3 regions of the Cellulomonas sp. P1_G12_2 genome follow, and region 3 is predicted to be linked to each of the others. Evidence: riboswitches for the same ligand, from Rfam matches in the RefSeq annotation. Region 3 holds a riboswitch; each other region holds the start of a gene.
The links. Region 3 has a riboswitch for S-adenosylmethionine ahead of AC1DXT_RS09275 (rhodanese-like domain-containing protein). Riboswitches for the same ligand answer to the same signal wherever they lie in the genome.
Positions count from the first base shown of each region.

Region 1: linked by a shared signal. The riboswitch ahead of AC1DXT_RS15915 (LLM class flavin-dependent oxidoreductase) and the one ahead of AC1DXT_RS09275 (rhodanese-like domain-containing protein) in region 3 are both predicted to bind S-adenosylmethionine.
Region 2: linked by a shared signal. The riboswitch ahead of AC1DXT_RS01745 (methylenetetrahydrofolate reductase) and the one ahead of AC1DXT_RS09275 (rhodanese-like domain-containing protein) in region 3 are both predicted to bind S-adenosylmethionine.

Region 1 covers NZ_JBFUBX010000004.1:413,900-423,196, forward strand. The annotation lists gene AC1DXT_RS15895 (ABC transporter permease) at 1-658, opposite strand, end outside; gene AC1DXT_RS15900 (ABC transporter permease) at 677-1,624, opposite strand; gene AC1DXT_RS15905 (ABC transporter substrate-binding protein) at 1,621-3,261, opposite strand; gene AC1DXT_RS15910 (NtaA/DmoA family FMN-dependent monooxygenase) at 3,296-4,675, opposite strand; gene AC1DXT_RS15915 (LLM class flavin-dependent oxidoreductase) at 4,675-5,829, opposite strand; SAM riboswitch class IV at 6,091-6,211, opposite strand; gene AC1DXT_RS15920 (GNAT family N-acetyltransferase) at 6,342-6,833, shown strand; gene AC1DXT_RS15925 (ABC transporter substrate-binding protein) at 7,221-8,336, shown strand; gene AC1DXT_RS15930 (ABC transporter ATP-binding protein) at 8,399-9,124, shown strand; gene AC1DXT_RS15935 (ABC transporter permease) at 9,114-9,297, shown strand, end outside.
Region 2 covers NZ_JBFUBX010000001.1:342,152-351,448, reverse strand. The annotation lists gene AC1DXT_RS01760 (TetR/AcrR family transcriptional regulator) at 1-410, shown strand, start outside; gene AC1DXT_RS01755 (DNA-3-methyladenine glycosylase I) at 480-1,082, shown strand; gene AC1DXT_RS01750 (hypothetical protein) at 1,155-1,370, shown strand; SAM riboswitch class I at 1,463-1,558, shown strand; gene AC1DXT_RS01745 (methylenetetrahydrofolate reductase) at 1,638-2,663, shown strand; gene metE (5-methyltetrahydropteroyltriglutamate--homocysteine S-methyltransferase) at 2,669-5,002, shown strand; gene AC1DXT_RS01735 (alpha/beta fold hydrolase) at 5,055-5,999, opposite strand; gene AC1DXT_RS01730 (helix-turn-helix transcriptional regulator) at 6,112-7,077, shown strand; gene AC1DXT_RS01725 (MalY/PatB family protein) at 7,074-8,237, shown strand; gene AC1DXT_RS01720 ((deoxy)nucleoside triphosphate pyrophosphohydrolase) at 8,533-8,958, opposite strand; gene AC1DXT_RS01715 (LuxR C-terminal-related transcriptional regulator) at 9,038-9,271, opposite strand.
Region 3 covers NZ_JBFUBX010000002.1:273,991-283,287, forward strand. The annotation lists gene AC1DXT_RS09255 (GNAT family N-acetyltransferase) at 1-943, shown strand, start outside; gene AC1DXT_RS09260 (hypothetical protein) at 871-1,248, opposite strand; gene AC1DXT_RS09265 (DUF1345 domain-containing protein) at 1,284-1,895, opposite strand; gene AC1DXT_RS09270 (O-succinylhomoserine sulfhydrylase) at 1,916-3,112, opposite strand; gene AC1DXT_RS09275 (rhodanese-like domain-containing protein) at 3,172-3,585, opposite strand; SAM riboswitch class I at 3,581-3,696, opposite strand; SAM riboswitch class IV at 3,815-3,929, shown strand; gene AC1DXT_RS09280 (aminotransferase class V-fold PLP-dependent enzyme) at 3,978-5,366, shown strand; gene AC1DXT_RS09285 (fasciclin domain-containing protein) at 5,580-6,221, shown strand; gene AC1DXT_RS09290 (MaoC/PaaZ C-terminal domain-containing protein) at 6,261-7,127, opposite strand; gene AC1DXT_RS09295 (3-oxoacyl-ACP reductase) at 7,124-8,467, opposite strand; gene AC1DXT_RS09300 (acetyl-CoA C-acetyltransferase) at 8,470-9,297, opposite strand, start outside.

The DNA of each region.
Region 1 (9,297 bases), on a different contig from region 3:
GGATCGGGCCGGCGGCGTTGGGCAGCACGTGCCGCAGGAGTACGGCCGGGCGGCGCGCCCCGGCCAGCACGGCCGCCTCGACGTAGGTGGTGGTCCGCACGCGGAGGACCTCGGCCCGCATGACCCGGGCGAACGTGGCCACCTCGGCGACGCCGACGGCGATCGCGACCTTGAGCGTGCCGAACCCGAGCGCGGTCACCACCGCGAGCGAGAGCAACAGGCCGGGGATGGCCAGCAGCACGTCCGTCGTCCGCATGAGCACCGCGTCGACGACCCCGCCGAGGTAGCCGGCGACCAGCCCCACGAACGCGCCCACGACGAGCCCGAGACCGAGGGCGAGCAGCGCCGCCTGCAGCGAGAGGCCGGTGCCGTGCACGGTGCGGGCGTACAGGTCGCGGCCCAGGTTGTCGGTGCCGAACCAGTGCGCCGCGCTCGGCGGGCTGAGCTTCTCGGCCGGCACACCGACCAGCGGGTCCGCGGCCGTGAAGAGTCCGGGCACGAGCGCCCAGCCCAGCACCACGAGGACGACCGCGAGCGAGGCGAGCACGCCGGGACGGGCGAGCGGGTGCCGGACCGGGCGAGCGCGCCGGACCGGGACCGCGGGCGCGGGGACGAGGGTCGGCGCCGCGACGGCCGGTGCGTGCGAGACGAGGGTCATGACGTGTCCTTCCGTGCGTCAGGCCGTGGAGGGGGTGCGGGAGATCCGCGGGTCGAGTGCGGGATAGGCGAGGTCGACCACGAGGTTGACGACCACGAACACGAGCGCGCCGACCACGACGACCCCCTGCACCACGGGGATGTCCTGGGCGCGGACGGCCTTCTCGACGAGTCCGCCGAACCCCGCGCGGGAGAACACCGTCTCCACCACCACGGCACCGGCCAGCAGGTTGCCGACCGCGATCCCGAGCAGGGTCAGCGCGGGCAGTGCGGCGTTGCGCGTGACGTGCCGCCACTGCACCCGGCCCCGGGACGCACCCTTGGCCAGCGCCGTCTCGACGTAGGGCGCGTCCCACGCGGTCCGCATCGAGCGGGCGAGCACCTGGGCGACCACCGCGGAGAGCGGGATGGCGAGGGTGACCGCCGGCAGGACGATGCTCGCGATCCCCTGGTTGCCGACCGCCGGGAACACCGGCAGCCGGAACGAGAACAGCTGGAGCAGCAGCAGCCCGATCCAGAACGTCGGCATGGACACCCCCAGCGGCGGCAGCGCCAGCAGCGCGCCCCGCAGCCGGGTCGACCGGGTCCACGACGACGTCGCCGCGATCGTTCCGCCGAGAAGCAGGGCGATCCCCAGGGCCACGCTGGTGAGCGCGAGCGTCTGCGGGAACGCGTCCGCGAGCAGCTGCGAGACCGGAGCGCCCGAGGTCACCGAGACCCCCAGGTCGCCCGTCACGGCCCGCCCGAGCAGCACGACGTACTGCTCGAGCGGCGGCCGGTCGAACCCGTAGCGGGCGCTCAGCTCGGCCACCTGCGCCGGGTCCACGGTGCCGCCGGGGTTGGCCGCGTCGAGCATGATGCTCACCGGGTCGCTCGGCAGCAGGTAGAGCACCGCGAACGAGACCGTGAACGCCGCCCAGAGCACGAGCACCGCCGCACCGAGCCGCCGCAGGACGTAGGCCGTCACTGGTCGGCGCCGATCCAGGTGTCGTGGAAGAGCAGTCGGGACGAGGCGTCGAACGTGAGGTCGTGCACGTCGGACGCGACACCGATGGACTGCGCGAGCTCGAACAGCGGGATCGCGAGGCCCTCGTCGAGGATCGTCTCCTGCGCGGTGCCGAGGTCGGCGGCGCGCGTGGCGGGGTCGGCCTGGGCCAGCTGCGCATCGAGCAGGGGGTCGAGCACCGTGTCCGCGGGCCGCTTGTTGATGTTGCGGAACTTCGAGGAGAACTGGGTGCGCAGGATGTCGCCGTCGGCGCGCGTGACGTTGTAGTAGTACGTGTCGTAGTCACCGGCGGTCAGCGCCGCCTGCTGCTCCGCCGGGGTCTGCTGCCGCACCTGGAGGTCGACGCCCACCGCCTTGAGCTGCTGCTGCGTGAGCTCGAGCACGGCCTGGCTGCCCGTGAACAGCGGCGCGAACACCACGTCGAACGAGAGCTTCTCGCCGCCCTTCTCGCGGATGCCGTCCGCACCGAGCCTCCACCCGGCGTCCTCGAGCGCGTCGGCCGCGCCGTCCTGGTCGAACGCCAGCTCGTCGGACAGGTCCACGTATCCGGGTGTCGTGCTGGCCAGCACGCTGGTCGCGGGCTTGAACGCGTCGCTCAGCACCGTGTCCACGAGCTCCTGGCGGTTGATCGCCACCTGGACGGCGGCGCGCACGGCGGGGTCGGCGAGCGGGCCGGCGCTCACGTTCGGCTGGAGCACGAACGCCACCCCGGGGTTGGTGCGCGTCAGCACCGAGCCACCGGAGCCCTCGACCTGCGGCACGTCCTGCGGCAGCACGTCGCCGACGGCGTCGAACTGGTCGGAGGCCAGCCCGCCGGACCGGACGCCCGACTCGGGGACGATCGTGAAGTCGATCTGGTCGAGGTACGCCTCGCCGGGGTTCTCGGAGACCTCGGACGGCCACGCGTACCCGTCCCGCCGGACGATCGTCGCGCCCTGGTCCTGGGTGTACTCCTCCAGCGTGAACGGGCCGGAGCCCACCACCGCGCCCTGGAGCCGCGCTGCCGGGTCGGCTGCCGCCGTGGCGTCGGACAGGATCGCCAGCGACACCGTGGACGTGGCCTGCAGGAACTGGGCGTTGGGCCCGGAGAACACCACGGTGACCGTGTGCTCGTCGTCGACGGTGGTCTCCTGGTAGCCCGCGAGGTAGGAGCCGGCGAGCGGCGCGGACGCCGCGAGGGGGCCGACGAGGGCGTCGAAGTTGGCCTTCACGGTGGTCGCGGTCAGGGGCGTCCCGTCCGAGAACGTGACGTCGTCGCGCAGGTGGAACGTGACGTGGGTGAGGTCGTCGCTGACGTCCCAGCTCTCCGCCAGCCACGGCACGATCTCGCCGGTCTGCGGGTCCTGGTCGGTCAGCGAGTCGGCCAGCTGACGGGCGATGTAGATGCTCACGTTCGAGCCGACCTGCTGCGGGTCGACGCCGCTCGGTGAGGCGCCGAGGGCGAACCGCAGGGTGCCGCCCGGGGTCGCGGCCTCGGTGCTGGCAGAGGTGGACGGGTCCGACGCCGCGGGCGTGCCCGAGCCGCAGGCGGTCAGGAACAGCGCGGGGACGACGAGGGTGGCCAGGGCGGCCGAACGGGCACGGGTCGAGCGGAGCATGGCGGGGTCCTTCGTTCGGGGTGGAGAGGTGGGGTCAGCCGACGAGGGCGCGGTCGGCGGTGGAGCGGGTGGCGCGGGGCGCCGGGCGGGAGAGGCCGAGGTGGTCGCGCAGGGTGGTGCCCGCGTAGTCGGTGCGGAACGAGCCGCGCTCCTGGAGCAGCGGCACCACCTGGTCGAGCACGTCGTCCAGGCCGCCGGGGGTCAGGTGCGGCACGAGGATGAAGCCGTCCGACGCGTCCTCCTGCACGTACCGGTCGATCGCGTCCGCGACCTCGGTGGCCGTGCCGACGAACCCGCCGCGCGACGTCACCTCGATGACGAGCTGCCGGATCGACCAGCCGTTCGCGTCGGCCAGCTCCCGCCACGCGGCCGCGATGCTCCGCGGGTCCTTGACGTGCCGGACGCGACCGCGGGTGATGTCGAGGTTCTCGATGTCCGGCTCGATCCGCGGCAGAGGCCCCTCGGGGTCGTGGTCGGTGAGGTCGCGTCCCCACACCTGCTCGAGGAACGCGATGGCCGTCGGCCCCGGCACCTGCTGCAGCCGGATCTCGTGGGACCGCTCGGCGGCGTCCTGCGCGCTGTCGCCGAGCACGACGGTCGTCGCCGGCAGGATCAGCAGCTCCACCGGCCGCCGACCGTGCGCAGCGAGGCGACCCTTGACGTCGGTGAAGAACGCCTGACCGGACTCGAACGTGGAGTGCGCGGAGAACACGACGTCCGCGGTGGCCGCCGCGAAGTCACGGCCGTCCGAGGAGTCGCCGGCCTGGAACAGCACGGGGTGCCCCTGCGTGCCGCGCGGGGTGGTGAACTCGCCGCGCACCTGGAAGTGCCGGCCCTCGTGGCGCACCTCGTGGACCGAGCCGGGCCGGACGAACTGCCCGGAGCCGGCGTGGGCGATCACCGCGTCGTCGTCCCACGAGTCCCACAGCGCCCGTGCGACCGCGACCAGCTCGGCCGCACGCTCGTACCGCTCGTCGTACGGGAGAAACCCGCCGCGCCGGAAGTTCTCGCCGGTGAAGGCGTCGCTGCTGGTCACGAGGTTCCACGCGGCACGCCCGCCGCTGAGGATGTCCAGGGTCGCGAACTGGCGGGCCAGCTCCCACGGCTCGTTGAAGGTCGTGTTGATCGTCCCGGCGAGCCCGATGCGGTCGGTGACCGCGGCGAGCGCCGCCAGCACGGGCAGGGTGTCGGGCCGACCCACCACGTCCAGGTCGTGGATCTGGCCCTTGTGCTCGCGCAGCCGCAGTCCCTCGGCGAGGAAGAAGAAGTCGAGCTTCGCCTCCTCGGCGCGCCGGGCCAGGTGCTCGAACGACGCGAAGTCGATCTGGCTGCCGGACCGTGGGTCGCTCCACACGGTGGTGTTGTTGACCCCGGGGAAGTGGACGCCGAGGTGGACCTGCTTGCGGGCGCCCATCAGGCGATCGCCGCGTAGCGGTTGACCGGGCGGGCAAGGCCCAGCTGGTCACGCAGCGTCGGACCCGCGTAGCTGTCGCGGAACGCGCGGGCCTCGCGCAGGAGCGGCACGACGCCGTCGACGAGGACGTCGAGGTCGGTGTGCAGCGAGGCCGGCCGGACGACGAACCCGTCGGCGGCACCGACGGCGGACCAGTCGAGGAACGTGTCGGCGAGGTCCCGGGCCGTCCCGACGTGCGTGAGGGAGTCGGTGTCCCACTCGACTCCTTCGAGCTCGGTGAGCAGGTCGAGCCGGGCGCGAGCGCTCGCGCGGTCCGGGCCGAGGACCACGAAGGCGTCGACGAGCACGCGCAGGTCGCCCGGCTCGCGGCCCGCCGCCGCCGCCGCGGCCCGCAGCCGGAGCCGCAGGTCGAGGGCCTGGTCGCGGTCCGTCGCGCTGACCCGGACCACGTCGGCGTGCCGCGCGGCCAGGCCGAACGAGGCGTCCGAGCCGACGCGCACCACGATCGGCGGCTGCCCCTGTGGCGGACGCGGCGTGATCGACGGCCCCTTGACGGCGAAGTGCACGCCGTCGTGCTCGACGTAGTGCAGCTTGGCGCGGTCGACGAACCGGTGCGTGCCCTGGTCGCGGATCTCCGCGTCGTCCTCCCAGCTGTCCCAGAGCGCGGTGACCACCTCGACGGCCTCCTCGGCCTCCGCGACGGCCCCCGCCTCGGTGAGCGCCGGGCCTCGGCCCACGTGCGCCGCATCCTGCTCGTCGTCGGTCCAGCTGACCTGCCACGCCGCCCGGCCGCCGCTGACGTGGTCGATCGTCGCGATCGCCTTGGACACGTGGAACGGCTCGGTGTGCGTCGTCGCGACGGTCGGGACCAGTCCGATCCCCCGCGACCGCGGGGCGAGCCGGGCGGCGACCAGCGCCGCGTCGAGCCGACCGCGCAGCGTGGTGGAGCGCGACGGCTGCAGCGAGAACGAGTCGTCGAGCACGACCAGGTCGAGGGTGCCGCGCTGGGCGACCTCGACGAGGTGCTGGAGCCGCTCGGCGTCGAACAGCCGCTGCGCCTGCGAGCCGTGCGTCCGCCAGGCGGCGGGGTGCGCGCCGGCGTCGCTGAGGTCGACGCCGAGGTGCAGCTGTCGGGGAGTGGTCGGGAAGGCCATGGCGAGGGTTCCGTTCTGAGGCGTCAGGGCGCGCCCGGCGCAGCCGTGTGCGGCGCAGGGGTGCGGGCGTACGTGGAGGGCGAGCGCGGACACCACGGCTCAGCCGTGGGCCAGGCGCTCAGGTGCCGGTCGGAGCCGGTCGGTCGGGGGGTGTCGTCAGCGACAACAGGCGCCGGGACAGCACGGGCGCAGGATCCAGAGAGCCGTCGTCGGCCGTCCGTCCGAGCTCATCGTGCGTCCCTTCGTGCCCGCCTGGCGGGCGCTGCGTCGTTGTCGGGCACGAGCAGGACGCTCGCGCAGGACCAGGTCGTCACCCGGGGCACCCCACACGCAGGAGGGTTGCCACCCAGCAAGCCGGGGCTTGTCGCTGGAATTCATGACCTAACAGGTCGGAAAAGTAGGCATAGGTTCCGGACGTGTCAATGGTCCGCGCCGAAAGTCCAGATGGTGGGACGGATCCGTCCGGTGCGACGATGGCGTCCCGACCACCCAGCAAGGGAGCACGCTCGCGCATGGGCCCGACGACCACCGGCGTGACCGTCGCCGCCGACGACCCGACCCGCCCCGACGTCCTCGAGCTGCTCGGGGAGCACCTCGCGGACATGTACGCGACCTCGCCGGCCGAGTCGGTGCACGCGCTCGACCCGTTGGCGCTCGCCGCCCCCGGCATGACGTTCTGGACCGCCCGCGCCGCCGACGGCGCCCTGCTCGGCTGCGCCGCGCTCAAGCAGCTCGGCCCGACGGACGCCGAGCTCAAGTCCATGCGGACCACCGCCGCAGCACGCGGCCGAGGGGTCGGGGCGACCGTGCTCGCGCACGTCCTGGGCGCGGCGGCGGCGCGCGGCATCCGGACCGTGCACCTGGAGACCGGGACGCAGGACTACTTCGCACCCGCACGCCGGCTCTACGAACGCGCCGGGTTCGTCGAGTGCCCGCCGTTCGCGGACTACCTGCCCGACCCGCACAGTGCCTTCTACCGGCTCGCGCTCGACGGGCGCCGCTGAAACATCTCGTATTCCGACCTGCCGTGTCCACAATAAGAGACGGTCCTGTTGCCCGAGCGGCAAGGCGGTCATCCTCGTCCCATGCAGACCCGCCGCGCCGCCTCGACGTGCTGTCACGTCGTCGTCATGGCTTCCGCGCGCCCCTGCTGTCCGCGGAACGTCTGAACGCGGCCCCCGTCCTCGGCCGAGCGTTCGACGCCCGGCCCCCGTCGATCTGCGACGGCCCACGGCGTGACGCGCGTGCCACCACTCCCGTCCCCCGCGGAGGAAACGCCCTCATGGCGTCCACCCAGCTCTCCGTCGCCCGGTCCTCGCGCACCGAGCCCGCGCAGCGATGTCGTCGATGACGACCGCCCGCCCGCCCTTCGCGACCCCCAAGGACCTGACATGACCGCCCGTCCCGCACGCCGCACCGCCTCCGCCCTCCGTGTCCTGCTCGCCGCCGGCCTCGTCGCCACGCTCGCGGCCTGCTCCTCCTCCGCTGCGCAGGACGCGAGCGCCGACACCGGCACGGACCCGTCCACCTCGACCGCCGAGGCACCGGAGCTGCGCCTCGGCTACTTCGCCAACCTCACTCACGCGGTTGCCCTCGTGGGGGTCGACGACGGCACCTACCAGGGGGCGCTCGGCGACACGAAGCTCACCACCTCGATCTTCAACGCCGGCCCGGCCGCCGTCGAGGCACTCTTCGGAGGGGCCATCGACGCCACGTTCATCGGCCCGAACCCCGCGATCAACGCGTTCGCGAAGTCGAACGGCGAGGCGATCCGGATCGTCTCGGGCGCGACGTCGGGCGGTGCGCAGCTGGTCGTCCGCGACGGCATCGACTCCCCCGACGACCTCGTCGGCACCACGCTCGCCACGCCGCAGCTGGGCAACACCCAGGACGTCGCGCTGCGCGCCTGGCTCGCCGAGGAGGGTCTCGAGACCTCGCTGACCGGCGGTGCGAGCGACGTGACGATCGCGCCGCAGGAGAACTCGCAGACGCTCGACCTGTTCAAGGCCGGACAGCTCGACGGCGCGTGGCTGCCCGAGCCGTGGGCGTCCCGGCTGGTCGTCGACGCCGGCGCGCACGTCCTGCTGGACGAGAAGGACCTGTGGCCCGACGGCGACTTCGTCACCACGCACCTGATCGTCGCCACCGAGTACCTCTCGAAGTACCCCGGCACCGTGAAGAAGCTCATCGAGGCCGAGTACGCGACGTCCGAGTGGATCGCCGCCAACCCCGACGAGGCCAAGACCCTGTCGAACACGGTGATCGAGAAGCTGAGCGGAAAGCCGTTGTCCGCCGACGTGCTGGACCGAGCCTGGGCGAACCTGCGGATCACGCTCGACCCGATCGCCTCGAGCCTGCAGACCTCCGCCGACCACGCGGTGGCCGCAGGGACGTCCGACGAGACGGACCTGACCGGGATCTACGACCTGACCCTGCTCAACGAGGTGCTCGCCGAGAACGACCAGGAGCCGGTCTCCGACGGCGGCCTCGGGGCGTCGGGCAAGTGACGGCCACCGTGACGGCGGTCGGCGGCCAGGGCACCACTGCCCCGGCCGCCGTCGCGGCGCGCCTGACGGGGGTCACGCAGCACTTCGGCGAGGCGTCGCGGCCGCCGGTGCTCGACCGCATCGACCTCACCGTCGCGCCCGGCGAGTTCGTCTGCCTGCTCGGCGCGTCCGGCTGCGGCAAGTCGACCCTGCTCTCGTTGGTGGCAGGTCTGGACAAGCCCGTCTCCGGCACCGTCGAGGTGCCTGGCGGCCGACCGGCGCTGATGTTCCAGGAGCCGGCCCTCTACCCGTGGCTGACCGCCGCCGGGAACGTCGAGCTGGCCCTGCGCCTGCGCGGCATCCCCCGTGCGGAGCGCCGCATGGAGGCCCAGCGGCTCCTCTCTCTCGTCCGGCTCGACGGCGCCGGCCCCAAGCGGGTGCACGAGCTGTCCGGCGGCATGCGGCAGCGCGTCGCCCTGGCCCGTGCGCTCGCCCAGGAGGGCGACCTGCTGCTCATGGACGAGCCGTTCGCCGCGCTCGACGCCATCACGCGCGACGTGCTGCACGAGGAGCTCACGCGCATCTGGAGAGAGACTGGGCGTGCGGTCATCTTCGTCACGCACAACGTCCGGGAGGCGGTCCGGCTCGGGCAGCGGGTCGTCCTGCTCTCGTCGCGGCCCGGACGCGTCGCCCGCGAGTGGTCGGTGGACATCCCCCAGCCGCGCCGCATCGAAGACCCCGACGTGTCCCGGCTCAGCGCCGAGATCACCGAGGACCTGCGACAGGAGATCGCCCGCCATGGCCACTGAGACGACGGCACCCCCGACCCGCAGGACCACGGACGACGACCTCGCCGCGGGGCTCGACGCCCTCGAGACCCCGATCGAGACGGCCCACGACTCTGCGTGGGCTGCCGCGTGGCGGGCCGTCTGGCCGGTGCTGGCCGCGCTCGGCGCGATCCTCGTCGTGTGGCAGGTGGCCT
Region 2 (9,297 bases), on a different contig from region 3:
CGTGGCTGGCGCGGGCGTCCGCGGTCCTGCACGCGGTCGGGCCCGGGCGGCTCGCCTGGATGGAGGCGATGCTCTCGGCGCTCGACGGCACCCCGCTGTCGGAGGACCAGAAGGTGGGGGCGATCGGCCTGCTCGCCTCGCACACCCTGGACCAGCTGCGGATCGGCGAGGAGCTGAGCGGCGCCGGGCGCACCGCCGCGGTCGGCACCACCGCCGGGGGAGCCCTGCCGCCGGACCTGGGAGAGCTCATCACGATGCTCGCCTCCGCGGACGAGCACCCCACGCTGCTGCGGGCGGCAACCGCGGGCGCCTTCTCCTTCCCGGAGGACGCGCCCGAGGACGACGAGCTGGACTTCGGCACCGTACTCATCCTCGACGGGATCGAGCGGCTCATCACCCTGGCCTCCTGAGCCGCCCACAGCCCCGTCGCCTGCACAAGCGGCGGTCACGATGTCGGCGCGGCCGGGCAGACTCGACGCATGACCTCGCCCGACGCCCCGCGCACCGGCCGCTGCTTCGGCGACGGCACCCCCCTGTACGAGCAGTACCACGACGAGGAGTGGGGCAAGCCCGTCCACGACGAGCACGCCCTCTACGAGCGGCTCGCCCTGGAAGGCTTCCAGTCGGGCCTCGCCTGGATCACGATCCTGCGCAAGAGGCCCGCGTTCCGCACGGCGTTCGCGGACTTCGACCCGGAGGTGGTCGCGGAGTTCGGTGACGACGACGTGGCCCGCCTGATGGCCGACGCCGGCATCGTGCGCAACCGCGCCAAGATCGAGGCGACGATCGCCAACGGCCGTGCCCTGCGCGAGCTGCACGCGGCGGGTCGCACTCTCGACCAGGTCCTGTGGTCGCACGCCCCCGACCGGACGGGTTACCAGCGCCCCTCGGGCTGGGCGGGCGTGCCCGCGCAGACGCCGGAGAGCCGCGCGCTGGCCAAGGAGCTGAAGTCGCTCGGGTTCCGGTTCGTCGGCCCGGTCACCGCCTACGCGGCGATGCAGGCGTGCGGTGTCGTCGACGACCACCTGGCCACGTGCCCGGCGGCGTGGGGCTCTGCCGGCACCGGAGAGCTTGCCGGGTGAGATTTGCTTCTGGCGGGTGATCGTGCGGCTGCCCTCTCGGCACCACGCACCCTGCGGACTACAGTGCCAGCCATGACGGAGATGCCCGACCCTGACGTTCGGCGTGATGCCGCGCGCGAGGCGGCCGAGGCGCTCACGGACAACGTCGTCCCCGATGCAGAGATCCTCGAGGCCGTCCAGGTCGGGCTGCTGTCCGTCCCGGCCGGCTCGCCGAACTCGTGGTTCGACGTCCCGTCGCAGCGCAGCCGCATGCGCTCCTCGAACCTGGCCCCGCGCCGCCCGCACTAGACGGGCGCCGAAGCAGACATGCTCCGCGGACGGCGCCGTCTCACGGGTCGATCACTGTTGCCCAGCATGTGATCTGCGGACTACCATCGCGGCTACCATCCAGAGCGGCCGAGAGACCTGGCTCGACGACGCCGCAGCAACCCCCCTCCTCGCGAGGGTGTGGGTGCTTCCGCCAGGGGCGATGGAGTGAGTCATGCCCCCACAGGACACCTGTCCCCGCACCACCCCGGTGCCGACGACCCCGCCGGCCGCGCCGTGAGCGCAGCCGTGGCTGAGCCCCGCACCCCCGGGCTGCACACCGCGCCCGCCCGCCGGGCGCAGAACGCGAACGACCGCCCGACGATCTCGTTCGAGCTCTTCCCGCCCCGGAACCCCGACGCGGCTCCCCGCCTGTGGGCCACCATCCGCGAGCTCGAGTCGGTGCACCCCGACTTCGTCTCGGTCACCTACGGCGCCTCGGGCAAGACGCGACTCACCACGCGCGCGCTGGTCCGCCGGCTGCTGCAGGAGACGTCGCTCAACCCGATCGCCCACCTGACCTGCGTCGGGACCTCGCGCGAGGAGATCACGACGATCGTCGGGGAGTTCCTCGACGAGGGCCTGCGGTCGTTCCTCGCCCTGCGGGGCGACCCGCCCACGGACCAGAGCGACTGGCAGGCCCACCCGGACGGCCTGCAGACCGCGGGCGAGCTGGTCGAGCTCCTGCGCGAGATCGAGGCGCAGCGGTGCCTGGACAGCCCGTCGCAGGCGGTGCGGGCTCGGGTGCGACCCCTGTCCGTCGCGGTCGCGGCGTTCCCGCGCGGCAACCACGCCACGGGCGGCACCCGCGCGCAGGACGTCGCCTCGCTGCTGGCCAAGCAGGAGGCCGGCGCCGACTTCGCGATCACGCAGGTGTTCTTCGACGCGGACGACTATCTCGGTATCGTCGCGGAGGCCCGTGAGGCCGGCGTGACCATCCCGATCATCCCGGGCATCATCCCGACCACGGACCCGGCCCGGCTGCTGCGCGTGCAGGAGCTGACCGGCGTCCCGGTGCCGAAGGACCTGATCGACCTGCTCGGATCCGCCGACGACGAGCTCGACCGTCATCGCCGGGGCATCCGGGCCAGCGTCGACCTGGTCAACGGCGTCCTGGACGGCGGCGCACCCGGCGTCCACCTCTACACGTTCAACCAGCACCACGCCGCACTTGACCTGCTCGAGGGTGCACACCTCGACGGCGGAGCTCGGACAGCTCCCGACCTGGCCAGCTGGCCGCAGGACACGGCACCCGCCCGACCCCCGAGGGACTGAACCACATGACCGAGAACCGCCCGATCTTCCCCGCCAGCTCCGTGCTCGGCTACCCCCGCATCGGCCCGCGCCGCGAGCTGAAGAAGGCCCTCGAAGCGTTCTGGGCAGGTCGCACGTCGGCCGACGAGGTCGAGGCCACCGCCGCCGACCTGCGTCGCCGCACCCGCACGCGGCTGGCCGAGCTCGGCCTGGCCACCGACGTGCCGGCGATCCCGAGCGCGTTCTCGTTCTACGACCAGGTGCTCGACGCCACCGCCGTGATCGGCGCTGTCCCGGCCCGCTTCGCGGACGTCGTGGGCGCCGACGGGTCGCTCGACCTGGCCGGGTACTCGACCGTGGCCCGCGGCCGCGGCGACGACCTGCCGCTCGAGATGACCAAGTGGTTCGACACCAACTACCACTACCTGGTCCCGGAGATCGGCCCGGAGACGACCTTCCGCTACGCGAGCACCCGCCCGGTGCGCGAGTTCACCGAGGCCCTCGCGGACGGCGTCCTCACGCGTCCGGTCATCGTCGGCCCCGTCACGTACCTGGCGCTGGCCAAGGCCACGGAGGACGCCCCCGAGGGCTTCGCCCCGATCGACCGCCTGGCGGACCTGCTGCCGGTCTACGCCGAGCTGCTCAAGGACCTCGCCGCCGCGGGTGCCACCTGGGTGCAGCTGGAGGAGCCCGCCCTGGTCTCCGACTCCGTCGCCGTCCCGGCCGAGCAGCTGCTCGCGTCCGTGATCGAGGCGTACCGCGCGCTGGCCACCGAGCTGACCCCCCCGGAGCGCCCGGCCATCCTGGTCGCGGCCCCCTACGGCGACCTCGCCGCGGCGTTCCCGGTGCTCGCCGCGACGGACGTCGAGGCCATCGGCATCGACCTGATCCGCGGTCACGCGCCTGCCGAGTCGGTCCCGGGCCTGGAGACCAAGACGCTGGTCGCCGGCGTGATCGACGGCCACAACATCTGGCGCGCGGACCTGGACGCCAAGCTGGCCGTCCTCGAGCAGCTCGAGGGCCTCGGCGCGGCCGCGGTCACCGTCGGCACCTCGACGTCCCTGTTCCACGTGCCGCACACGCTCACGGACGAGCCGAACCTCGACGAGACCCTGAAGACCTGGCTCGCGTTCGCCGACGAGAAGGTCGTCGAGGTCGTCACCCTGGCCGAGGGTCTGACCGAGGGCCGCGAGGCCATCCACGAGCAGCTGCTCACCGCCACGGACGCGGTGAACTCCCGCCGGACCGCACCCGGCGTCGTCAACCCGGAGGTCCGCGACCGCGTGGCCGCCCTCGGCGAGAATGCGTTCAGCCGCGGCTCGTTCGACGAGCGCAAGGTCGCGCAGGCCGCCCGGCTCAACCTGCCCCCGCTGCCGACGACGTCCATCGGCTCCTTCCCGCAGACCACCGAGATCCGCACCGCGCGCGCTGCGTTCGGCAAGGGCGAGCTGACGGAGGCGCAGTACGACGAGGAGATGAAGGCGGAGATCCGCCGGGTCGTCGAGCTGCAGGAGAAGATCGGCTTCGACGTGCTGGTGCACGGCGAGCCCGAGCGCAACGACATGGTCCAGTACTTCGCGGAGAACCTCGACGGGTTCGCCGTGACGCAGAACGGCTGGGTCCAGTCCTACGGCTCGCGCTGCACGCGTCCGTCGATCCTGTGGGGCGACGTCTCGCGGCCGAAGCCGATCACGGTCGAGTGGTCGTCGTACACGCAGTCGCTCACGGAGAAGCCGGTCAAGGGCATGCTCACCGGCCCGGTGACCATCCTGGCCTGGTCGTTCGTCCGCGACGACCAGCCCCTCGGCGACACCGCCAACCAGGTGGGCCTTGCCCTGCGCGACGAGATCGCCGACCTCGAGGCCGCCGGCATCGCCGTCATCCAGGTGGACGAGCCCGCGCTGCGCGAGCTGCTGCCGCTGCGGGTCGAGGACCACGCCGCGTACCTCGACTGGTCGGTGCGCTCGTTCCGCCTCGCCACGGCCGGGGTCCGCCCCGACACGCAGATCCACACGCACCTGTGCTACTCGGAGTTCGGCGAGATCATCGGCGCGATCGACGGGCTCGACGCGGACGTGACCTCCATCGAGGCGGCCCGCTCGAAGATGGAGATCCTCGGCGACATCTCGGCGGCCGGCTACCCGCGGGGGATCGGCCCGGGCGTCTACGACATCCACTCGCCGCGCGTCCCCAGCGAGGCGGAGGTCGAGGAGCTGCTCACGGAGGCCGTCAAGGCCATCGCGGTCGACCAGCTCTGGGTCAACCCGGACTGCGGCCTGAAGACCCGCCGCTACGAGGAGGTCGCCCCGTCGCTGGAGCACATCCTCGCGGCCACGCGGGCGGTCCGCGCCACGCTCTGACGCATGCTCACGGCCCCGGACACCTGCACAGGTGTCCGGGGCCGTCTGCGTCCTAGGGGGCACCCTGCGTGCCCAGCCACGTCAGGATCGCGTGGTTCGTCTCGTCGGGCTTCTCCTGCTGGATCCAGTGACCGGAGTCCAGGCTGACCACGTCCACGTGAGGCACGAACGTCGACAGGTTCTCCGACCTCACGACCGGATCGCGGTCGCCGTAGATCATGAGGGCGGGCTGCTGGATGACGGGGTCCACGTCCGCCAGCAGGTGCCAGTTGCGGTCGAGGTTCCTGTACCAGTTGATGCTGCCCGTGAACCCCGATGCGTCGAAGGCGGAGACGAAGACGGCCAGCTCGCTGTCGCTCATGACGGGCTCACCGCGTGGTGTCGCCGCTCTGGCGAGGTTGATCCACGCCATACCGGGCTGAGGCTCGGTGGGCGGCTCGTTCTTCCGGTACAGGTTGCGAAGGAACTGGAACGTGTTGTCGTCGAGCACGGCGTCGGCGACGCCCGGCTGTCGATTGAAGTGGACGAAGTAGAAGTCGCCGCCGAGAACCTGTTCCATGAGCTCGATCGGGGGGATCTCCCCGCGCTCGATGTACGGCAGGCTCAGGTTTATCACCTTGGAGACGCGGTGGGGATGCAACAACGTCAGTCCCCAGACGACGTTCGCGCCCCAGTCGTGACCGATGAAGAGGGCGTCCTCGTACCCGTAGTGGTCGAGAAGTGCGACGAGGTCACCCGACAGGTGCCCGATGTCGTAGTCCGTCACCTCGGTCGGACGGGACGAGTTCCCGTAACCCCGCTGGTTCGGGACGATGACGTGGTAGCCGGCTGCGACGAGGGCAGGCACCTGATAGCGCCAGGAGTAGGCATGCTCGGGCCAGCCGTGACAGAGCACGACAGGATTGCCGGCATTCTCCTGGCCCGCTTCGAAGACTTCGAGCGTCACGCCGTTGACGGAGATGAGGGCGGGCTCGGGAAAGTCGGTCGGATCGAACACGGCAGGTCCTCCGTAGCTCTGGGTGATCGGCCGCGTGCGGCCTGATCGGTTGCCGCCACCGTAGGGAGCATTGCGGACAGGATCGGTCCGCAAGAGGTGGCAGACTCGGAGCATGCGAAAGGACCCCACCGGTCGAGCGTTGCAGCTGCTCTCGCTCCTGCAGACCCATCGATGGTGGGGTGGTGCCGAGCTCGCCGATCGCCTCGAGATCACGGAGCGAACGGTGCGCCGCGACGTGGACCGGCTGCGCGAGCTCGGCTATCCGGTCGACGCCACGTCAGGAAAGGACGGGGGCTACCGGCTCGCGACGGGGGCGCACCTGCCACCCCTGGTCCTCGACGACGACGAGGCCGTCGCGGTAGCCGTCGGGCTGCGCTACGCCGCGGAGGCCGCGATCGGCGGCATGGAGGAGACGTCGCTTCGCGCCCTGACGACGATCGAACAGCTGCTGCCCCATCGGCTGCGCCGCCGGGTGTCGGCGCTGCACTCGAGCGTCAGCTCGATGCGGTGGCCGGGCGACGACGACGTCGTCGACCCCGACGCACTCAGCGTGCTCGCCGCAGCGTGCCGGGACCGCGAGGACGTGCGCTTCGACTACCGACGACATGACGGCACGGACAGCGGACGGCTCGTCCAGCCGCACCAGCTCGTCACCGCCGGCCGTCGCTGGTATCTCGTGGCATGGGACCAGCGCCGCGACGACTGGCGCACGTTCCGGCTGGACCGGCTCCGGGAGCCCCGGCTGACGGGCGGTCGTTTCACACCCCGCCAGATCCCCGGCGGCGATGCGGCGACCTTCGTCGCAACCTCGCTCGGCTCGATGTTCAGTCAGCATCACGCGACGATCGCGGTCGACGCCCCGTTCGCCGAGCTCGAGCTCCGGTGGGTGGACCACACACCGATCGAGACGAGAGCGGACTCCTGCGTCGTGCAGATCCGTAGCGAGGATCTCGACTGGCTCGCCCTGACCGTCGCCCGCATCGCGCTCACCGCCCCGGTGGCCGTCATCGAGCCGGCCGAGCTCGCCGACACCGTCAGGCAGCTGGCCGCCCACCTGCGCCTAGGGTCGGTCGCGTGACGATCTTCGACACCGTCCCGCTCGACCAGCTGCGTCGCCGGACGAGCGTGAAGTGGCGGCACTACCCGCCGGACGTCCTTCCGCTGTTCGTCGCCGAGATGGACGTCCCGCAGCCGGAGCCGGTGATCCGGGCGGTCTCCGACGCGCTGCGCGGCGGGGACACCGGGTACGCCGAGGGCACCTCCTACGCCGAGGCCTTCGCCGCGTTCGCCGCCGAGCGGTACGGCTGGGACGTGGACGTGCCGGCCACCCGGACCGTGCCCGACGTCATGCTCGGGATCGTCGAGGTCCTCGGGCTGCTCACCGGGCCCGGCGACGCCGTCGTCATCAACCCACCGGTGTACCCACCGTTCCGGGGCTTCGTCGAGCACGCCGGCCGCTTGGTGGTCACGGCTCCGCTCGGCCCTGACGGGCGGCTGGACCTGACCGCGCTGGGGGAGGCGTTCGCACACGCACGTGCGACCGGGCGGCCCGCGGCGTACCTGCTGTGCCACCCGCACAACCCGACGGGCACCCTGCACACGGCGGCCGAGCTCCGGGCGGTCGGCGAGCTCGCGGCGCAGCACGGTGTGCGGGTCGTCGCCGACGAGATCCACGCGCCGCTGATCCCCACGACGGCGGACGGCTCGGCCCCGCACTTCGTGCCGATGACGACGCAGATCCCCGACGCGATCGCCTTGCACTCCGCATCGAAGGCGTTCAACCTGGCTGGCCTGCGGGCCGCCCTCGCGGTGCCGGGTCCCGCTGCGACCGAGGACCTGGCCCGCCTTCCGGAGCTGGTCGGCCACGGCGTGATGCACCTGGGCGCCGTCGCGCAGATCGCGGCGCTGCGCGACTGCGGCCCGTGGCTGGACGAGGTGTTGCGCGGGCTCGGGGAGAACCAGCGGCTGCTCTCCGGTCTGCTCGCCGACGCGCTCCCCGAGGCCGCCTGGGCGGTTCCTGACGCCACCTACTTCGCGTGGCTGGACCTGCGCGCGGTGCCGGCTGTGCGTGCGGGTGCGGACCCCGCACGGCTGGCCCTCGACCGAGGTCGGGTGGCGCTGAACCAGGGGCCGACGTTCGGCGTCGAGGGCGCGGGGTTCGTCCGGTTGAACCTCGCCGCCTCGACGGCGACCCTCGCCGAGGCGGTCAGCCGAATGGCTCTTGCCCTGGCGAACTGAGACCGATTCGTGACCAACCGTGGACCACGCGGGCTCATGTCCACCCCGGGCACGTGCCGATCTCTCCCACAGCAGGGCCGTACAACGACGTAATGGGAGATCGACATGGTGAAGTGCGACGAGTGCAGCTCCGCCGTGCAGGTGTGCGAGCGGTGTGATGGCGCCGGTCGCAAGCGCTGGTCCGGGGAGTGCAGCTACTGCCGTGGCACCGGCCAGACGTGCATGAAGAACGCCAACCACCGCTGGTGAGCTGACCAGCGCACCCGCCACCAGAGGGGGGCAGGCACCACAGGACTCAGCCGAGGCGGACGGTCAGGCTCGCCAGCCTGTCCACGATGCGCACGTCCGCGTCGAGCCACGGCACGTCGTGCCACTGGTGCAGCGGGAGCCACCGCAGCTCGTCGTGCTCGACGAGCGGCTCCGCCGTGCCCTCGACCACCTCGGCCAGCCAGATGCGCATCACGTACTCGTCCGACAGGCGCCAGAGGCCGTCGTCGGGACCGACGAGCTCGTCGCCCAGGCCGATCCGCACGCCGAGCTCCTCGCGGATCTCGCGGTGCAGCGCGTCCTCGGGCGACTCGTTCCCGTCCACCTTGCCGCCGGGGAACTCCCAGCGGCCCGCCAGCCGCGCCGGCACAGCCCGGCGCGCGGCCAACAGCTCACGAGGGTCGTCCAGGTCGTCGACGATCGCGGCGGCCACGACGAGCACGGGTGAGGTCATGCGGTGAGTCTGCCAGGCCCGCGCAACGCGGGTCCGGCGGCAGCGGGACGGCCCGGTGTCTTGAGCCGTCGGAGCATGGTCAGCGGATGCCGTGCGCGACGGCCCAGGCGACGGCTTCCGCGCGCGTCGAGGCACCGATCTTGCGGTACACACTGCGGACCTGCGACTTCACGGTGTTCCTCGTCACGAAGAGGCGCGTCGCGATCTCCTCCAGGGTGACGTCCTCGGCGAGCTCCGCCAGCACGACGCGCTCACGACGCGTGAGTGCTTCGTTCGCGACGCCGACAGTCCTGCTCGTCTCCAACATGCTCATGGTGTCCTCCGGTGTGCTGCGTGACC
Region 3 (9,297 bases):
CGACTGGGACGACCCCGACGCGCTCCGGCTGCGCACCGCCCAGCAGGCCGAGCTGCTCGCCCTCTACGGCGAGGAGGACATCGGCCACGAGATGACCGGCGAGAGCATCGTCGCGATGCTCCTGGTCCGGGTGGACGGCGAGGCGGTCGCGTGCGGCGCGATCAGTGCGCGCGGTGACGGCGTCGGCGAGCTGAAGCGCATGTTCGTCGTCCCGGAGCACCGCGGCCGCGGGCTCTCGCGGTCGGTGCTGCGCGAGCTCGAGGCCGTCGCGCGGGACCGCGGCTTCCACCGGCTCGTCCTGGAGACCGGGGTGCTCCAGGCGTCGGCGATCGGGCTGTACCTGAGCGAGGGCTACCGGTCGATCCCGAACTTCGGCGAGTACGCGACGGAGGCCGAGTCGCGCTGCTTCGCCAAGGACCTCGGGCCGACGCCGCCCCGGGAGCCGCGCACCGGCGAGCGCCCCACGGTCACGCTGACGCATGCCGACTGGACGGACCCCGTCGCCACCGCGCTGCGGCTCGCGATGTGGCACGACATCGAGATCCGCTACCCGGAGATCCCCGCGAGCGTGCCGGGCGGCTTCGAGGTCGACGACCCGCAGCAGGGCGTCGGCGCGCTGTCCACGGTGATCGCCTGGCTGGACGGTCGCCCCGTCGGCTGCGCCACGCTGCGGGCGGCGCGGGACGGCTACCCGGCGGGCTCGGGGGAGCTCAAGAAGGTCTGGGTCGACGACGACGCCCGCGGGGCCGGCGCCGCCCGCGCCCTGCTCACGGCGATCGAGGACGACGCCCGCGCCTTCGGGCTGACCAGCGTGGTGCTCCAGACCGGCATCCGCCAGCCCGAGGCGGTCACGCTCTACCTGTCCGCGGGCTACCGCCCGGTCGTCCCCTTCTTCCCGTACGACGGCGACTTCCTGTCGCTCTGGATGGCCAAGGACGTCTGAGCGCGCACCCGCGCGATCTCGGCGAACCGCATCCAGTCGTCCTCCGCGGACGCCGGCAGCGCCACCCAGTCGTAGAACAGCCGCCCGCTGTCGCCGGGGGACCACACGGTCGCGCCGGGCAGCGCCAGGGCGTCCGCGTGCTCCGCGCTGTCCCGCCCGAGCTTCACGGCGAGCCGGTCGTCGCCGATGTGCGCGGCGAACATGGTCGATCCGACCTTGAGGATCGGGCGGCCCATCATCTGCGCGCGGGTGGCGCCGCGGGCGACCAGGTCGTCGGCGATCGCGTCGTAGTCGGTGTCGGTCATGGTCCGAGCATCCCGCGGGGGACCGACATGAGGCGTCACATCGACGCGACGAGGTTGACCAGCAGGGCGATGATCACGGTGCCGAACAGGTAGCTGAGCAGCGCGTGGACCAGAGCTGTCCGGCGCATGGCCGACGAGCCGAGGTCCGTGTCGGAGATCGCGAAGCTCATCCCCACGGTCACGGCGACGTACGCGAAGTCGGTGTACCGCGGCGGCGAGTCCATGTGGAAGTCGATCCCGCGCGCGCCGTCGGTCAGGTACATCCGTGCGTACCGGAGCGCGAACACGGTGTGGATGGCCGCCCACGACGCCAGCACGCTGGCCAGCACGGCGACCGTCGGAAGCAGCTGGCCGATCTCCTTGTCGACGAGCACGAGGACGACCCCGACCAGCGTCACGACCGCTGCCGCGACCACCACGAGGTGCGCGCCGAACCGGGTCGGCTCCTCACGGGTCGCGTGGGACGCGGTGGACGACGGGTCCATCGGCGCGACCGCGACCCACGTCCAGACCACGAAGACCGCCGCCGTGGTCGCCCAGCCCGCGAGCACCGCCGCGACCGCCGAGGTCCAGTCGATCGCGAGCCCGACGGCGACCCCGGCGAGAAGCCCCACGAGCAGGCGGACGAGCGACGACGACCGGGGCATGCCGTCAGTGTGGCGCAGGGTCAGGCGTCGAGGGTCGCCAGCGCCAGGGTGAGGTCGTCGATGAGGTCCGCGGGGTCCTCGAGGCCCACGGACAGCCGGATCGTCGACTCGGCGATCCCCACTGCCGCACGCCCCTCGGGGCCGAGCTTGCGGTGCGTGGTCGTCGCCGGGTGGGTGACCATCGACTTGGCGTCGCCGAGGTTGTTGGAGATGTCCACGATCCGCAGCGCGTCGAGCACGCCGAACGTGACCTTCTTGGCGACGTCGGGCGTCGACCCGTCCGGCACCGCGAGGTTGAACGTCACGACGGTCCCGCCGCCCGACTGCTGCGCCAGGGCGAGCTCGTGCTGGGGGTGCGACGGAAGGTAGGGGTACCGGACCAGCGAGACGCCGGGCTGCTGCTCGAGCCACGTGGCCACCTGCAGGGCCGACGCCGTCTGGTGCCGGACGCGCAGCGACAACGTCTCCAGCCCCTTGAGCAGCACCCACGCGTTGAACGCCGACAGCGACGGTCCGGTGTTCCGGATGAGCGTCTGCACCGGGCCGTGGATGTACTCGTCGGTGCCCAGGATCGCGCCGCCGAGCACGCGGCCCTGGCCGTCGATGTGCTTGGTCGCGGAGTACACGATGACGTCCGCGCCCAGCTCCAGCGGCCGGGACAGGACGGGGGTGGCGAACACGTTGTCGACGATCACCGTGGCGCCTGCGGCGTGCGCGAGCCGGCTGACCGCGGCGATGTCGACCAGGTCCTGCATCGGGTTGGACGGCGTCTCGAAGAACACGACGTCGGCCGGCGTGGAGAGCGCCTCCTGCCACTGCGCCAGCTCGTGGCCGTCGACGTAGTCGGTCCGCACGCCCCACTTGGCCAGGATCTCCTCGAAGATCACCACGGTGGAGCCGAACAGCGCCCGGGCGGAGACGATGCGCGACCCCGACTGCACGATCGCGGCGATCGACGTGAACACCGCCGACATGCCCGACGCCGTGGCGAACGCGGCCTCGGCGCCCTCGAGCAGGCGCAGGCGCTCCTCGAAGGTGGACACCGTCGGGTTGCCGTAGCGGGAGTACAGGAAGCGGTCGGCCTCCCCGGCGAACGCGGCCTCGGCCTCGGCGGCGGCGGAGTAGACGTAGCCCTGCGTGAGGAACAGGGCCTCGGACGTCTCGTTGAACTGCGACCGCACCAGACCGCCGCGGACGGCGAGGGTGTCCGGGCGCAGGTCGGTGCGCGGGGTGCGGCGGTCGTCCCAGTCGGCGGGCCCGGGGACGCGCCGGTCGCTCACGCCTGCCGCCAGGGGAGCCCCGCCGCGCGCCAGCCGGAGTGGCCGCGGTGGCCGTCCGGACCGACGTCGCCCTCGAAGCCCTCGAGCACGTTGTAGGCCGGGCCGAGGCCCGCCGCGGTGGCCGCCTGCGCGGCGGCGACGGAGCGGACCCCCGAGCGGCACAGGAACACGACCGGGCGGCCGGGCGCGACGCCGGCGTCGGCCAGCTGCTTGAGGAACTGTGGGTTCGGGCGTCCCGACGGGTACGACACCCACTCGACCAGGGCGGCGCGACCGTCGATCGGGGCCGAGTCGGGGATGCCCACGTAGCGCCACTCGGCGTCCGTGCGGACGTCGACGAGCACCGCGCTCTCGTCGGACGTCAGCAGGTCCCAGGCCTGCTGGGGGGTCAGGTCACCGGCGTAGCTCATCGAGGCCCTCGTCTCATCGGTCCTGGCGGTAGCACCCTCGGCCGGGCACAGGGTGCCCGCGGGTTGCTGCGGCGTCGTCGAGCCAGATCTCTCAGCCGCTCTGGATGGTGGCCGTGATGCTACGCGCGGCGGGACCCTCCTTCCAAGTGGTGGACAAGGCGTCCCGGTGGGCGAGACGAAGCCCGCGGCGCGTTGACAGCCACGGGGAGGTGCCGGGACCCTCGTTGCAGGTCATGAGCGCCAGCGTCAAGCCCCGGCTCGCTGGCCGGCAACCCTCCTCCGCGGTGGGGTGCCCCGGGTGACGACCTGGCCGCGTCCCGTCCGGGGCTCGGCAAGCGCGGGGTCCCACCTGTTCGACGGGTGTTCCCCCGGAACGTGTCGGAGGACCCACCATGACTGTCACCGCCGAGCGCCTCTCGTGTGCGACCGAGGTGAGCGCCCTGCTCCCCGTGGTCGGCGGCACTACCACCGTCCCGCTGGTGGACGGCACGCACCGCGTCTACGCCAACCTCGACTACGCGGCCAGTGCCCCGGCGCTCGAGGCCGTCGCCGCCCGCGTCACCGAGGTCCTGCCGCTGTACGCGTCCGTGCACCGCGGCGCCGGGTACCTGTCCCAGGTGTCCACCGCGCTGTACGAGTCCGCGCGCCAGACCATCGCGCGGTTCGTCGACGCCCGTCCCGACGACGTCGCGATCATCACCCGCAACACCACGGACTCGCTCAACCTGCTGGCCGGCGTCGTCCCGTCGGGGGGCCGCGTCCTGGTGCTGGACGTCGAGCACCACGCCAACCTGCTGCCGTGGGTGCAGTCCTCCGAGCGGCACGGCAATCGGACCACCATCCTGCCGATCGCGTCGACCGTCGCCGCGACCCTCGACGCCCTGCGCGACGAGCTCGCCCGCCAGCCGTACGCGCTGGTCACGATCACCGGCGCGTCGAACGTGACGGGGGAGGCGCTGCCGATCGACCAGGTCGTCGCGCTCGCCCACGCCGAGGGTGCCCGCGTGGCGGTGGACGGCGCCCAGCTGGTGCCGCACCGGGGCTTCTCGCTGGCCGGGACGGACGCCGACTACGTCGCGTTCTCGGGGCACAAGACGTACGCACCGTTCGGGGCGGGGGCCCTCGTCGGCCGTCGCGACTGGCTCGACACCGGCACGCCATACCTCGCAGGGGGAGGTGCGGTGCGCGACGTGCGGGCGGACCGGACGGTCTGGCAGCCGGCGCCGGCGCGGCACGAGGCCGGGTCGCCCAACGTGCTCGGCGCGATCGCGCTCGCGGAGGCCTGCGACCAGCTCGCGGCCCTTCCGGCTGGTGCCCTCGCCGCGCACGAGGAGGCGCTGCGTGAGCGCCTGGTCCAGGGGCTGTCGGCCATCGACGGCGTGGAGATCGCGCGCATCTGGCCGGACTCCGCGGCACCGGTCGGCGTCCTCACGTTCACGGTGCCGGACCACGACCCGGGCCTGGTCGCCGCGTACCTCGCCGCCGAGCACGGGATCGGCGTCCGCGACGGCCGGTTCTGCGCTCACCCGCTGCTGGCACACCTGGGCGCGTCGAACGGCGCCATCCGCGCGTCGGTCGGCGTCGGCACCACCAGCGAGTCCGTCGACCGCCTGATCACGGCCCTGACCGAGTACCTCGCCACGGGTCCGGCCGTCCGCTACGAGGTGGTCGACGGCTGCTGGGCGGTCGTCGACGACACCCGCCCGCTGCTCGCGGTGCACGGCCTGGACCACCTGGCGGCGACCGCCGCGGCAGCGTGCGGACCGGCCCTGGACGACTGACCTCTCGCGAGGTCCCCGGCGCGAGCTCGTGGGTTCGGCACGAGATCGTCAGTTCACACCCGCGATCTCGTGCCGAACGCACGATCTCGTCCGCGGCGGCCTCGACGTGCATCCGGGCGCGGGGGAACGGGCGAAGAGGACACAGGGCGCCCTCCGGCGTCCGCGCGGCGCGGCGCACGGCGTCGGCCGCGACCGTCGTCCGTAGGAGCCACCATGAGGATCCGTCGCACGCTCTCCACCCTCGTCGCCGCCGGCCTGGTCGCCGGAGCCGGGGTCGCCCTGGCGCCCGCCGCGACCGCGGCGCCCACCGGCACGTCGAGCCTGGCCGCCCTGCTCACCTCGGACGGGGACACCTTCGACCGGAACTGGTACGACTTCGACATCCTCGACCAGGCCGTCGGTGCGGTGCTCGCCGCCAAGCCGACCAGCCCGGTCGCCGTCCTGGCCGACGGCACGGTCCCGCTGACCGCGTTCGTCCCCACGGACCGCGCCTTCCAGCTGCTGGCCAAGGACCTGACCCACCGCTGGTACGGCACGGAGGAGCAGGTGCTCACCGCGCTCGCGGGCGCGGTCGGCATCGACGCGATCGAGCAGGTGCTGCTCTACCACGTCGTCGCGGGCGCGACGATCGACTCGGCCACGGCGCTGGCCAGCGACAACGCCGTCCTCACCACCGCGCAGGGCGGCACGTTCACCGTCGACGTGCTCTCGAAGCGCTGGGGGATCGTGCAGCTGCGCGACCAGGACCGCAACGACCTCAACCCGTTCCTGATCCGCGGCAAGCTCGACCTGAACGCGGGCAACGTGCAGATCGCGCACGCGATCACGTTCGTCCTGCGACCGGCTGACCTCTGAGCAACCTCGGGCGGGCCGGGTCGACGACGACCCGGCCCGTCAGCGCAGCAGGGTGACCGAGCCCGTCAGGTGCGGCTTGCCGGAGCGGGCGTCCCAGCCGGCGAACGCGAACACGTCGCCGTCGTGGGCGATGCGGACGGTGACCGTGCCGGGCAGCAGGACCGGCTTCACGAACTCGACCGACCAGTCGAACGCGTCCCCGCGCGCGGCACCGACGTCAGCCAGTGCGCGCGACGCGGTGTACATGCCGTGCGCGATGGCCCGCGGGAACCCGAACGCCTTCGCCGTGAGCGCGGTCAGGTGGATCGGGTTCCGGTCGCCGGACACGGCGGCGTACCGGCGGCCGGTGTCGCCGGCGAGCGTCCAGCGCCCTGTCGGGGTCGGCGGGACGAAGGGGTCCGACGACTCGTCGACCGACCCTGCCAGGAACACCCCGCGCGCCAGGTAGGTGGACACCCCGCGCCACGCGACCGTGCCGTCGGTCGACACCTCGGTGATCAGGTCCACCTGCGTGCCGGACCGGTGCGGGCGCAGGTCGGCCGCCGACGCGCGGACGTCGAACGTCTCGCCCAGCAGGACGGGCCGCACCTGCGTGACGTGGTTGGCCACGTGCACCAGTCCGACCAGCGGCAGGGGGAAGTCGGACCGGACCATGAGCGCGGTCGCCACGGGGAACGCCAGCACGTGCACGAACCCCGCCGGCAGCTGGTCGCTCGCGGACTCGCCGAGCAGGTGCTGGTACGCGGTGAGGTGCGAAGCGTCAGCACGCACCCCGCGGACGACGTAGTCGACGTCGGGCAGCGTCGTCGGGCCGGATCGGACGCGACGCTGCAACGAGAGCCCCGCGCCGCGGGCGAAGAGCCCGCCCAGGGCGGGGACGGACGGCAGGACGACGGTCCTCGTCACTGGCCCACCATGTTCTGCCCGCACACGCGCAGCACGCGGCCCACGATCCCGCCGGCCGCGGGGGAGGCCAGGAACGCGACCGTCTCGGCGACGTCCACCGGCTGCCCGCCCTGCTGCAGCGAGTTGAGCCGACGGGCCACCTGCCGAGTGACGGCGGGGATGCGCGCGGTCATCTCGGTCTCGATGAACCCGGGGGCGACGGCGTTGGCGGTACCGCCGAACGCCTCGAGCAGCGGCGCGGTGGCCCGGACCATACCGATGACCCCGCCCTTGGACGCGGCGTAGTTGGTCTGGCCTCGGTTGCCGGCGATGCCCGACGTGGACGCCAGCGACACGATGCGCGGTGCGTCGGTGAAGTCGCCAGACGTCAGCAGCGCCTCGTTGATCCGCAGCTGCGACGCGATGTTCACCGCCAGGACTGAGTCCCACTTCTCGGGCGTCATGTTGGCCAGCAGCTTGTCGCGCGTGATGCCGGCGTTGTGCACGACGATGTCGAGCCGCCCGTGCCGCTGCAGCGCGTGCTCCAGCAGACGCGCACCGGCGTCCTCGGCGGTCACGTCGAGCTGCAGCGCGGTGCCGCGCACCCGGTTGGCCACGGCCACCAGCTGCTCGCCGGCGGCGGGGACGTCGACCGCGACCACGGTGGCGCCGTCGCGGGCGAGGGTGTCGGCGATGGAGGCGCCGATCCCGCGCGCGGCCCCGGTGACCACGGCGACGCGCCCGGCCAGCGGCGTGTCCCAGTCCTCCGGCAGCGAGCCGGCGACCGAGTCGACGGCCAGCAGCTGCCCGTCGACGAAGGCGGACCGGGTGGACAGGAAGAACCGCACCGCGCCGACGACCGACGGCGCGGTGACCGGCACGTCGTTCGCGAGCACGACGCCGTTGCCGGTGGCGCCGCCGCGCAGCTCCTTGGCCAGCGACCGCAGCAGCCCGTCAACGCCCTGGCGGGCCGCGGCGACCGCGGGGGCGTCGTCGGCGACGGCTGCGCGCGAGACGGTGATGACCCGACCGCCGCGGGGCAGCGACTTCAGGACGGCGCCGACCTCGAGCACGGGCTCCGACAGCTGGTCCGGGTGGGTCAGCTCGGTGAGGGACAGGACGACCGCGGAGTACCGCGTGCCGGGCGTCGCGTGGCGGTGCACGTCGAGGTTCCAGTCGGCGGACAGCAGCCCGGCGAGCGCGTCGGACTCGGAGCCCCGGCCGAGCACCAGCACGGCCCCCTCGACCAGCGGCTGCCCGGCCGCGTAGCGCTTGAGGGGCGCCGGCTGGGGGAGACCCAGCTGCTTCGCGAGCTTCTTGGTGAACCCGCTGTTGACCAGGTTCAGGTAGGTGTCCGTCATGGTCATGCCGCCTCGAGGATCGCGGTGAGGCCCAGCCCGCCGGCTGCGCAGATGGACACGAGCGCACGCACGGGCGTGTCCGAGCCGGACGCCACCTTCCGGCGGTGCAGCTCCTTGCTGATGGTCGCGATGATCCGTCCACCGGTCGCGGCGAACGGGTGCCCCGCGGCGAGCGACGAGCCGTGCACGTTGAGCTTGGCGCGGTCGACGGAACCGAAGGCGCCCTCCAGGCCGAGTCGGGAAACCCCGAACTCCTCGGACTCCCACGCGGCCAGCGTCGTGAGCACGGTGGCCGCGAACGCCTCGTGGATCTCGATGTAGTCGAAGTCGGCCAGGGTCAGCCCGTTGCGGGCGAGCAGCCGCGGTACCGCGAACGCGGGGGCCATGAGCAGGCCGTCGTCGCCGTGCACGAAGTCGACCGCACCGGCCTCGGCATCGACCAGCGAGGCGAGCGGGACCAGGTCGTGAGCGTCCGCCCACTCCTGCGACCCGAGCAGCACGGCCGAGGCGCCGTCGGTCAGCGGCGTCGAGTTGCCGGCCGTCATGGTCGCGGGCGTGTCCAGGCCGAGGCCGAACGCGGGCTTGAGCTTGGCCAGCTTCTCCAGCGAGGAGTCGGCGCGCAGGTTGGCGTCGCGCGTCAGGCCGCGGAACGGGGTGACCAGGTCGTCGAAGAACCCGGAGTCGTAGGCCGCGGCGAGCCTCTGGTGGCTGGCCAGCGCGACCTCGTCCTGCGCCTCCTGCGTGATGCCCCACTGCGCGGTGGTCAGGGCCTGGTGCTCGCCCATCGACAGGTGCGTGCGCGGCTCGCCCGTGTTCGGCGCCGACGGAGC